2 regions of the Streptomyces sp. NPDC006134 genome follow, and region 1 is predicted to be linked to the other one. Evidence: riboswitches for the same ligand, from Rfam matches in the RefSeq annotation. Region 1 holds a riboswitch; the other holds the start of a gene.
The links. Region 1 has a riboswitch for thiamine pyrophosphate ahead of thiO (glycine oxidase ThiO). Riboswitches for the same ligand answer to the same signal wherever they lie in the genome.

Region 2: linked by a shared signal. The riboswitch ahead of thiC (phosphomethylpyrimidine synthase ThiC) and the one ahead of thiO (glycine oxidase ThiO) in region 1 are both predicted to bind thiamine pyrophosphate.

The regions. Positions count from the first base shown of each region.
Region 1 covers NZ_JBEXTV010000016.1:122,615-128,005, reverse strand. Annotated here, with positions in the region: gene ABZ340_RS13475 (Rv2175c family DNA-binding protein) at 56-421, opposite strand; gene ABZ340_RS13470 (FAD-dependent oxidoreductase) at 510-1,673, opposite strand; gene ABZ340_RS13465 (hypothetical protein) at 1,837-2,199, opposite strand; TPP riboswitch at 2,252-2,364, shown strand; gene thiO (glycine oxidase ThiO) at 2,362-3,534, shown strand; gene thiS (sulfur carrier protein ThiS) at 3,531-3,731, shown strand; gene ABZ340_RS13450 (thiazole synthase) at 3,736-4,530, shown strand; gene pknB (Stk1 family PASTA domain-containing Ser/Thr kinase) at 4,619-5,391, shown strand, end outside.
Region 2 covers NZ_JBEXTV010000026.1:99,857-105,247, forward strand. Annotated here, with positions in the region: gene ABZ340_RS18965 (hypothetical protein) at 1-65, shown strand, start outside; gene thiC (phosphomethylpyrimidine synthase ThiC) at 218-2,011, opposite strand; TPP riboswitch at 2,004-2,193, opposite strand; gene ABZ340_RS18975 (YibE/F family protein) at 2,265-3,779, shown strand; gene ABZ340_RS18980 (SsgA family sporulation/cell division regulator) at 3,831-4,268, opposite strand; gene ABZ340_RS18985 (IclR family transcriptional regulator C-terminal domain-containing protein) at 4,368-5,093, opposite strand.

The DNA.
Region 1 (5,391 bases):
CCGACGGGGCGTGACCCCGGCCGGCCGCGGCCCGCGGGCCGGACGGTGCGCCGGGTCAGACGGCGAGCGCCTGGGCCCGGCGCTTCACCTCCGTGCCGCGGTTCTCACGCAGCGCCTGCGCGGGGGTGCCGGGCAGGGTCGGGTCGGGCGTGAAGAGCCACTCCAGCATCTCCTCGACCGTGAAGCCGTCGTCCCGCAGAAGCGTCAGGGTCCCGGACAGGCCCTTGACGACCTTGTCCCCGTCGATGAAGTCCGCGGGGACGTGCAGCGCGCGGTTCTCACCGCGGCGTACGGCGATGAGCTGGCCGTCCTTCACCAGCTGCCGCACGCGGGTCACCTCGACACCGAGCATCTCGGCGATGTCGGGCAGGGTGAGCCAGGCGGGCACGAGAGCATCGATCTTTGCGTCAATCTCGGTCACGCCTCCAGCCTGCCATCCGGCACCGACAGTGGGAAACCGGACCCCGCCCCGCCCGGCCCGGCGAAAGGCGCCCGGCCGCCTCCCGGCGTCAGGCGGTGGCCGACTTCGGCGGCCGGGCCGGGTCCTCCAGCAGCACCGGGTCCATGGGTGTCCCGGCCTCGATCAGCCGTCTGCCCTGGGCCAGGTCCCGGGGGCGCCCCACCGCCAGCAGGGCGACCAGCCGGTTCTCCCGCAGCCAGCACACGGTCCAGGCGGGCCCGGACGGGTCGCCGCGCCACAGGGTGGTGTCGGCCGCGGCGTGGTGGCCGGCGTACTGGACGAAGCGGCCGAACTGCTCGGACCAGAAGTACGGCACCGGGTCGTAGGCCGCCGCGGCCCCGCTCACGATGTCCGCGGCCACCGTGCGCGGCCCCTGCAGGGCGTTGTCCCAGTGGTGGACCATCAGGCGCGTGCCGTAGCGGGCCGACGGGAAGGAGGCGCAGTCACCGACGGCGTAGACGTCCGGTACGGAGGTGCGCAGGCGGTCGTCGGCCACGACCTCGCCGTGCGCGCCGAGCGTGACGCCCGAGCCGGCGAGCCAGGCGGTGGCGGGCCGGGCGCCGATGCCGACGACGACGGCGCCCGCGGGCAGCCGTGTCCCGTCGTCGAGGACCACCGCGCCGGGCTCGACGCGCTCCACGCGCGCGTGGGTGCGCAGTTCGGCGCCGGCCTCGGCGTACCAGGCCGTCATCGGCGCGGCCACCTCGGCGGGCAGCGCCCCGGCGAGCGGACGGCCGGCGGCCTCCACGACGGTCACCGCGCAGCCCGCCTCGCGCGCGGCCGTGGCGAACTCGGCGCCGATCCAGCCCGCGCCGACGACCACGACGTCGTGCTGCCGGGCGAGGACCGGGCGCAGCCGTTCGGCGTCGTCCAGGGTGCGCAGCAGATGCACGCCGGGAACGCCCTCGGCGCCCGGCAGCCGCACCGGTTCGGCGCCGGTGGCCAGGACGAGGACGTCGTACGGCACGGGCCCGGCGGAGGTGTCCAGGACGTGTGCCCCGGGGCGCAGGCCCAGGGCCTCGCAGCCCAGCCTCAGCTCGATGCCGAGCGCCTCGAAGTCGAGGTCGAAGGCGGAGCCCTCGGCCGTGCCGAGCAGGATCGCCTTGGACAGCGGAGGCCGGTCGTAGGGCTGGTGGGGTTCGGCGCCGATCAGCGTCACGGTGCCGGTGAAGCCCTGTTCTCGCAGGGCGGCGGCGGTCTGCACGCCCGCCATGCCGGCGCCCACCACGACCACGCGGCGCGGCGCGGACGCGCCCCTCTCCCCCGTCGTCTCCCCCGTCGTCTCCTCCGTTCGTCCCGGCTCTCCCGGGTTCTGCGTCTGCTCGCTCACCCGATCACCATAGACACCCGCGGCGGTCCGGGCGGCTGACGGGACATCAGCCGGCGCCGGTGCCCGCGTGCTCCGCGACCTGCTCCACCACGCTGGTCCCGCTGCCCGTCTGCGACTCCCACTCCCAGGACTCCTCCAGCCGCACCCGCCCGTCGGGCAGCTCCACGACCGCCGAGACGCAGTGCCCCGACGACGTGGTGCCGTCGGTCTTGAGCTGCACGTACCGGAAGTCGAGCCGGTCGCCCTCGCGCGTGCCGGTCAGGAAGCCGCGGACGACGTCGCCGCCCGCGTACTCGGCCCAGACCTCGCCGTCCTTCTCGTGGTAGGCGAACCGGGTGCGGGTGCCCACCTGGCCCGGCGCCTGATCGGCGACCGGGGCGAGGACGAGACCTTCGAGCGAACGGGCCATGGACGGAGGCTCCCTTACAGACACGCAGAACCAAGGGCTAGGGTGGCCAACGTAAAGCACTCGCGGGAGCCCGGACGCACCGGGCTGAGAGGGAGGCTGCGCGGCCTCCGACCGTACGAACCTGATCCGGGTCATGCCGGCGAAGGGAGGGGCTGGACGCCCATGTCACGTACGTCCGACACATCCGACGTCCTGGTCGTCGGGGGCGGGGTCATCGGCCTGGTCACGGCCTGGCGGGCGGCGCAGCGCGGGCTCGCCGCGGCCGTCGTGGACCCCGAGCCGGGCGGCGGGGCCGCCCGGGTGGCGGCCGGGATGCTGGCCGCCGTCACGGAACTGCACTACGGCGAGCAGACCCTGCTCGCCCTGAACGTCGCCTCGGCGCGCCGGTACCCGGAGTTCGCGGCCGAGCTCGCCGACGCCACCGGCCACGACCTCGGCTACCGCCGCTGCGGCACCCTCGCCGTCGCCCTGGACGCCGACGACCGCGCCCACCTGCGGGAGCTGCACGCCTTCCAGCTCCGGTCGGGCCTGGAGTCGGAGTGGCTGTCGGGGCGCGAGTGCCGGCGCCTGGAGCCGATGCTCGCGCCGGGCGTGCGCGGGGGGCTCAGGGTGGACGGCGACCACCAGATCGACCCCCGGCGCCTGGCCGCCGCGCTGGTGACCGCCTGCGAGCGGGCGGGCGTGGTCTTCCACCGCGCGTGGGCCGAGCGGCTCACCGTCGTCCGGGACCGGGCGACGGGCGTGGTCACGGCCGACGGCACGGCGCTTGAGGCCGGGCGGACGGTCCTGGCCGCGGGCAGCCTCAGCGGGCGGCTCGCGGGCGTCCCGGACGCCGTCCTGCCCCCCGTACGGCCCGTGAAGGGGCAGGTCGTGCGGCTGACGATGCCGGACGGGCAGCCGCCGCTGCTGAACCGGACGGTACGGGCCGTGGTGCGCGGCAACCCCCTCTACCTGGTGCCCCGGGAGAGCGGCGAGCTCGTCGTCGGAGCGACCAGCGAGGAGATGGGCTGGGACACGACGGTGACCGCGGGCGGCGTGTACGAGCTGCTGCGCGACGCCCACGAGCTGGTCCCCGGCATCACCGAGCTGCCGCTGGCGGAGACCCTCGCGGGCCTGCGCCCCGGCTCTCCGGACAACGCGCCGCTGCTCGGCCCGACCGCCCTGGAGGGCCTGCTGCTGGCCACCGGCCACCACCGCAACGGCGTGCTGCTCACCCCGGTCACCGGCGACGTCATGGCGCACGTCCTGGCCACCGGCGACCTCCCCGCCGAGGCCCGCCCCTTCACCCCCGCACGCTTCACCACCACCCCCGCACTCACGGAGCAGCCCGCATGAACGTCCTGGTCAACGGGGAGCCGCGCGAGGTGGCTCCCGGCACGGCCCTCGACGCCCTGGTGAGGACCCTCACCCAGGCGCCGTCCGGAGTGGCCGCCGCCCTGAACGAGACCGTCGTCCCGCGCGCGCAGTGGCCCGCCACGGCCCTGTCCGACGGCGACCGCGTCGAAGTCCTCACCGCCGTCCAAGGAGGCTGAACCCATGGCCGACGATCCCTTCGTCCTCGGCGGGACGACCTTCACCTCCCGCCTGATCATGGGCACGGGCGGGGCGCCCAGCCTCGACGTGCTGGAGCGGGCGCTGGTCGCCTCCGGCACGGAGCTGACGACGGTCGCGATGCGGCGCGTAAACCCCTCGGTGCACGGCTCGGTGCTGTCGGTGCTGGACAGGCTCGGCATCCGGGTGCTGCCGAACACGGCCGGCTGTTTCACGGCCGGCGAGGCGGTGCTGACCGCCCGCCTCGCGCGCGAGGCCCTCGGCACCGACCTGGTCAAGCTGGAGGTCATCGCCGACGAGCGCACCCTGCTGCCCGACCCCGTCGAGCTGCTGGAGGCGGCCGAGACACTGGTCGACGACGGGTTCACGGTGCTGCCGTACACCAACGACGACCCCGTGCTGGCGCGGAAGCTGGAGGACGTCGGCTGCGCGGCGATCATGCCGCTCGGGTCGCCGATCGGCTCCGGGCTCGGCATCCGCAACCCGCACAACTTCCAGCTGATCGTGGAGCACGCGCGCGTGCCGGTGATCCTGGACGCGGGTGCGGGCACGGCATCGGACGCGGCCCTGGCGATGGAGCTGGGGTGCGCGGGTGTGATGCTCGCCTCGGCCGTGACGCGGGCGCAGGAGCCGGTACTGATGGCGGAGGCGATGCGGCACGCGGTGGAGGCGGGCCGGCTGGCCCGGCGGGCGGGGCGCATCCCCCGGCGCCACTTCGCCGAGGCGTCCTCGCCGTCGGAGGGGCTGGCCCGGCTGGATCCGGAGCGGCCCGCATTCTAGGGCGGCGGCGGTCACCGGTGCGCCGCGGTGCGCCCGGCCGCCGCTGCGGCGGTGAGCGGTGTCGGCGGCGGCTCGTAGACTCGCCTGCGTGGACACGACCCTTCAGGACCCTCTGGTCGGGCAGGTGCTCGACGGCCGGTACCGCGTCGACGCGCGGATCGCGGTCGGCGGGATGGCCACGGTCTACCGGGCCGTGGACACCCGCCTGGACCGCGTGCTCGCGCTGAAGGTGATGCACCCGACGCTCGCGGCCGACGCCTCGTTCGTCGAGCGGTTCATCCGCGAGGCCAAGTCGGTGGCCCGGCTCGCCCACCCCAACGTCGTCCAGGTCTTCGACCAGGGCACCGACGGGGCGTACGTCTACCTGGCCATGGAGTACGTCTCCGGGTGCACCCTGCGCGACGTGCTGCGCGAGCGCGGGGCGCTCCAGCCGCGGGCCGCGCTGGACATCCTGGAGCCGGTGCTGGCCGCGCTGGGCGCCGCCCACCGCGCGGGGTTCGTGCACCGGGACATGAAGCCGGAGAACGTCCTCATAGGGGACGACGGCCGGGTCAAGGTGGCCGACTTCGGGCTGGTCCGCGCCGTGGACACGGTGACGAACACCACCGGGGCCGTCCTCGGCACCGTCTCCTACCTGGCGCCCGAACAGATCGAGCAGGGCACCGCCGACCCGCGGGTCGACGTGTACGCGTGCGGTGTCGTCCTGTACGAGATGCTGACCGGCGCCAAGCCGCACGACGGCGACTCCCCCGCCCAGGTGCTCTACCGGCACCTCCACGAGGACGTGCCGCCGCCGTCGGCCGCCGTGCCGGGGATGCCGTACGAGCTGGACGAGCTGGTCGCCTCCGCGACCGCCCGCAC
Region 2 (5,391 bases), on a different contig from region 1:
CTAGCTTCACGAGCCCGGACTACACCAGTCCGGACTTCGGCGGCCCGGAACACCGGCCGGAGTAGCCGAGAGGCCGGCACCAGCCCGCCCCAGGGGTCCGCGGGGGTGACCCCGTCGGGCGGGACCTGCCGGGCGGACGGGGCGGAGGACAGAGGGCGAGCCGGGCGGCCGGCCCCCTCGTCGCTCCGTCACTCCGCCCCGTGCCGGTGACGCGAGGTCAGTCCGCGATCGGCAGGTAGACGCGGTTGCCCGCGGCCGCGAACTCCTTCGCCTTCTGGGCCATGCCTTCCTCGATCTCGGCCTGGCTGTCGCCGTGCCGGCGGCGGATGTCCTGCGAGATCTTCATGCTGCAGAACTTCGGGCCGCACATCGAGCAGAAGTGGGCCGTCTTGGCGGGCTCGGCCGGCAGCGTCTCGTCGTGGAACTCCCGTGCCGTGTCCGGGTCGAGGGCCAGGTTGAACTGGTCCTCCCACCGGAACTCGAAGCGGGCGTCGGACAGCGCGTCGTCCCACTCCTGCGCGCCCGGGTGTCCCTTGGCGAGGTCGGCCGCGTGAGCAGCGATCTTGTAGGTGATGACGCCGGTCTTGACGTCGTCACGGTTGGGGAGGCCCAGGTGCTCCTTCGGCGTGACGTAGCAGAGCATGGCCGTGCCCCACCAGGCGATCATCGCGGCACCGATGCCGGAGGTGATGTGGTCGTACGCCGGGGCGATGTCCGTCGTCAGCGGGCCGAGCGTATAGAACGGGGCTTCATCGCAGATCTCCTGCTGAAGGTCGATGTTCTCCTTGATCTTGTGCATCGGGACGTGGCCCGGGCCCTCGATCATGGTCTGAACGTTGAAACGCTTCGCGATCCGGTTGAGTTCCCCGAGCGTCCGCAACTCCGCGAACTGCGCCTCGTCGTTGGCGTCCGCGATCGAGCCCGGCCTGAGGCCGTCACCGAGGGAGTACGTCACGTCGTAGGCGGCGAGGATCTCGCAGAGCTCCTCGAAGTTCTCGTACAGGAACGACTCCTTGTGGTGCGCCAGGCACCACGCCGCCATGATCGAGCCGCCGCGCGAGACGATTCCGGTCTTGCGGTTCGCCGTCAGCGGCACGTACGCCAGGCGCACACCCGCGTGGACCGTCATGTAGTCCACGCCCTGTTCGGCCTGTTCGATGACCGTGTCCTTGTAGATCTCCCAGGTCAGCTCCTCGGCCTTGCCGTCTACCTTCTCCAGGGCCTGGTAGAGCGGCACGGTGCCGATGGGGACGGGGGAGTTGCGCAGCACCCACTCGCGCGTGGTGTGGATGTTGCGCCCGGTGGACAGGTCCATGACCGTGTCGGCGCCCCAGCGGGTCGCCCAGGTCATCTTCTCGACCTCCTCCTCGATGGAGGAGGTCACGGCGGAGTTGCCGATGTTGGCGTTGACCTTCACCAGGAACCGCTTGCCGATGATCATCGGCTCGATCTCCGGGTGGTTGACGTTCGCGGGCAGAACCGCCCGCCCCGCGGCGATCTCCTCGCGGACCACCTCGGGTGACACGTTCTCCCGGATGGCCACATACTCCATCTCGGGCGTGATCTCACCCCGGCGCGCGTACGCGAGTTGTGTCACGGCCTGGCCGTCCCGTCCGCGCCGCGGCTGGCGCGGGCGTCCGGGGAAGACCGCGTCGAGGTTGCGCAGGCCGCCACGCGGTGACGTGTGCTTGATCCCGTCGTCCTCGGGACGGACGGGACGGCCCGCGTACTCCTCCGTGTCGCCGCGGGCGATGATCCAGTTCTCCCGCAGCGGCGGCAGGCCCCTGCGGACGTCCGTGTCCACGAGGGGATCGGTGTACGGGCCCGATGTGTCGTACAGCGTGACGGACTGCCCGTTGGTGAGGTGCACCTGACGGACCGGCACCCGCAGGTCGGGGCGTGAGCCCTCGATGTACGCCTTGTGCCAGCCGATGGACTTCCCGGCCTCCGTGGACTCCCCGTCGGCGGAGTTCTGCGTGGAGGCAGGCGTGCGTGCGTCCTTGATGGTCATGAGACCTACTCCCTACGCCGGCATTACCCGGTAACAGGTTCGGCGGTCGACGCAGCGGTGTCCGTCCGCCGACGTTCCGTGGGAAACATCACCCGACTTCGGTGACGTTTCATGTGAAACGTCGCTGGGACGGAGGTCAGCGCCCTCTCAGCCCGGTGCTCCGAGCTCCCGCGTGTACAAAGGTGCCTCCACGCTAGCGTCCCTTCGGGCGCGGTGACCAGAGGGCCCCCCGGGTTCTTGCGATGATCGGTCGGTGACCACGACGCAGCAGCCCTCCTATCCTCCACCCGATCCGTCCCACGGCCCCGGCGCCGGCAGCGGCCCCGGTGCGAGAGACGGACACGGCCACGGGTCCGGGGGCGGTCATGGGCACGGGTCCGGGGGCGGTCATGGGCACGGGCCCGGGGGCGGTCATGGGCACGGGCCCGGGGGCGGTCATGGGCACGGGCCCGGGGGCGGTCATGGGCACGGCCATGGGCATGGGCACAGCCATGGCCCGGCGACGCCGGTCTCCCGGCATCTGCGCAAGGTCATCGCGGCGGTCCTCATCCCGTTCGCCGCGGCGGTGCTTGTCGGGCTCGCGGTGCTGTGGCCGGGCGGTGCGCCGCCGCACGAACGCACCGGCGTCGGCTTCGACCGTCAGACGCAGCAGGCCACGGTCACCCGGGTGACCGAGGTGAGCTGCAAGGACGTCAACGCCTCGGCCGTCCCCCCGACCGGCGACACCTCCACCGCCGAGGGCTCCTCCGCGGTGCAGCAGGCGAACGGGACCTGCAAGAAGGCGACGATCCGGGTCGACACCGGCAAGGACAAGGGCCGCACGTTCACCGAGATCGTGCAGCCCGACCAGTCACGGCAACTGCACCAGGGCCAGGGGGTCGTGGTCGCCTACGAGCCCTCGGCGCCGAGGGACCTGCAGTACTCGGTCGCCGACATCAACCGGCGCATGCCGATGGCGCTGCTGGCCGGCATCTTCGCGCTCGCCGTCGTGGCCGTCGGGCGGCTGCGGGGCGTCATGGCGCTGGTCGCGCTGGCCATCAGCTTCCTGGTGCTGAACTTCTTCATCCTGCCCGCGATCCTGCAGGGCTCGAACCCGCTGCTCGTGGCGGTGGTGGGGTCGAGTGCGATCATGCTGATCGCCCTGTACCTGTGTCACGGGCTGTCGGCCCGTACGTCCGTGGCGGTGCTCGGCACCCTGATCTCGCTGCTGCTGATCGGTGTCCTGGGGTCGCTGTTCATCGGCTGGGCCGCGCTCTCCGGCAACACGGACGACAACACCGGTCTGATCCACGGTCTGTACCCGTCCATCGACATGAGCGGCCTGCTGCTGGCCGGGGTCATCATCGGCTCGCTCGGCGTCCTCGACGACGTGACGGTCACCCAGACGTCGGCGGTGTGGGAGCTGCACGAGGCCAATCCGTCGATGGGCTGGCGCGGGCTGTACCGCGCGGGCATCCGCATCGGCCGCGACCACATCGCGTCCGTCGTCAACACGCTCGTCCTCGCCTACGCGGGCGCGGCGCTGCCGCTGCTGCTGCTGTTCTCGATCGCGCAGAGCAGCGTGGGGACCGTCGCCAACAGCGAGCTCGTCGCGGAGGAGATCGTCCGCACTCTGGTCGGCTCCATCGGCCTGGTGGCGTCGGTGCCGGTCACCACGGCCCTGGCGGCCCTGGTGGTCTCGGCCGACCGCCCCGGGCGCGAAGCGTCGGCGCCGGGTACCGGCCCCGTCCCGGCTCGGGGGGGACGAGGCCGGCGCCGCAAGCGCTGACGCCGATCCGGCGAAGCGTTACGCCACCACCGTCGAGGCTGCCGTAACGCTTCAGCCGGCGCTCTGTTCCTCCGCCAGGATGCGGTCGAGCGCTTCGTCGAGGTGGGCGTCGAAGTCGGCGAGCGCGCCCTCCTGCCCCAGCGGCACCAGTTTGTCGGTGCGGTCGAGGAAGGCCACGAGCGGTGCCGACGAGGCACGGAACAGCGCCTGGTCGCTACCGACCTGAAGCCTGATCAGCACCTCGCCCAGCGCCTCCGGTTCCACGGGCGTGATGCGCACATCGCCCTCACCGCACGGGCGGCCCACTCCGTCGATCAGCAACTCACGTCCGAAGGCCCAGGTCACCGGGGCATCACCAGGCAGATGAAACGTCAGCCGCACGGCATAGGGATCACAGGCCTCGTAGCGCAGCTCCACCGGGATACGGAAAGAAAGCTCCTCGGACACGAGAAAGCTCATCATGACCTCTGCCTGTACGGACTCGCGCATCATGTACCCCGTCGTTCGCCGTCGACTGGCCGGGAATCAAACCTCTGACACTGCTGGCATCTTGCTGAACGTACACACCAGATCACAAGGAGTGAGTTTTCAGATACTGATAGAGATCGCCAGCGACCCCAGGCGGCGCCCCACCTCGTGCTGGAGCTGCTGCACGGCGGGCAGCAGCCGGTCGGCATGCTGCGCGGGCAGGGAGATGGCCATCGTCGCCGCCGTGGTGCCCAGGGTGATGGGGATCGCCGCGCAGACCGTCCCGAGCGCGTACTCCTGGCGTTCGACGACCGGTTCCATCCGCCGTGTGCGTTCCAGCCGTTTCAGCAGACTGTGGTCGTCACCCACCGTGTACGGCGTGACCGGCTGGACCGGGTAGCGGTCGAGATGGTCGCGGCGTGCTTCCTCGTCCAGCTGCGCCAGCAGGCACTGCCCGATGGCGTGCGCGTGCCCGGTCTCGCGGAAGTCGGCCCATTCCTCGACCGCCGGGTTCCCCGGGGTGTCGGAGACGCCCATGATGTGGATCTCGCCGTCCCGGTACATCGCGTAGTACACGGGAACGCCGATGGCGTCGCGCCAGCAGGCGAGCGCGTCGACGACGGTGCTGCGACGTTTCTGCCGGGCTCCGCCGGCAGCGAGCCGCTCGGCCGCCTCACCCAGGAAGAAGAGTCCGTTCTCGCGGCGCAGATAGCCCTCGTGGACGAGGGTGCGCAGCAGGTGGTACGCCGTGGGGAGCGCCAGGCCGGTCTCGCGGGCCAGCTGCTTGGCGGGGGCCCCGTGCGCGTGCTCGGCGACGCGCTCCAGCAGGCGCATCGCGCGCTGCACCGATCCGATGAGGGTCGCGGGGGAGGCACGGCCCGCGGAGGGCGGTGTCGCGCGGGGCGGTGACGTGCGGGGCGGTGACGTGCGGGGCGGTGCGGAGGCCGACTGGGACGGCACGGGGGAGGTGTGCGGTGGGGCGGATGGGGTGTCAGCCGTGGCCAAGGTCACTCCCGGAGCGCGAGGGGGTCCCGTGCGGGGAGACACGGGTGGAGGTGTACTCCGCTCGCGGGGTCTCCCCCGCGTGAGGTTTCCGGACTTTAACCGTCCGTTCCCGCCCGCAGACCGCCTGTCCGGGAAACCT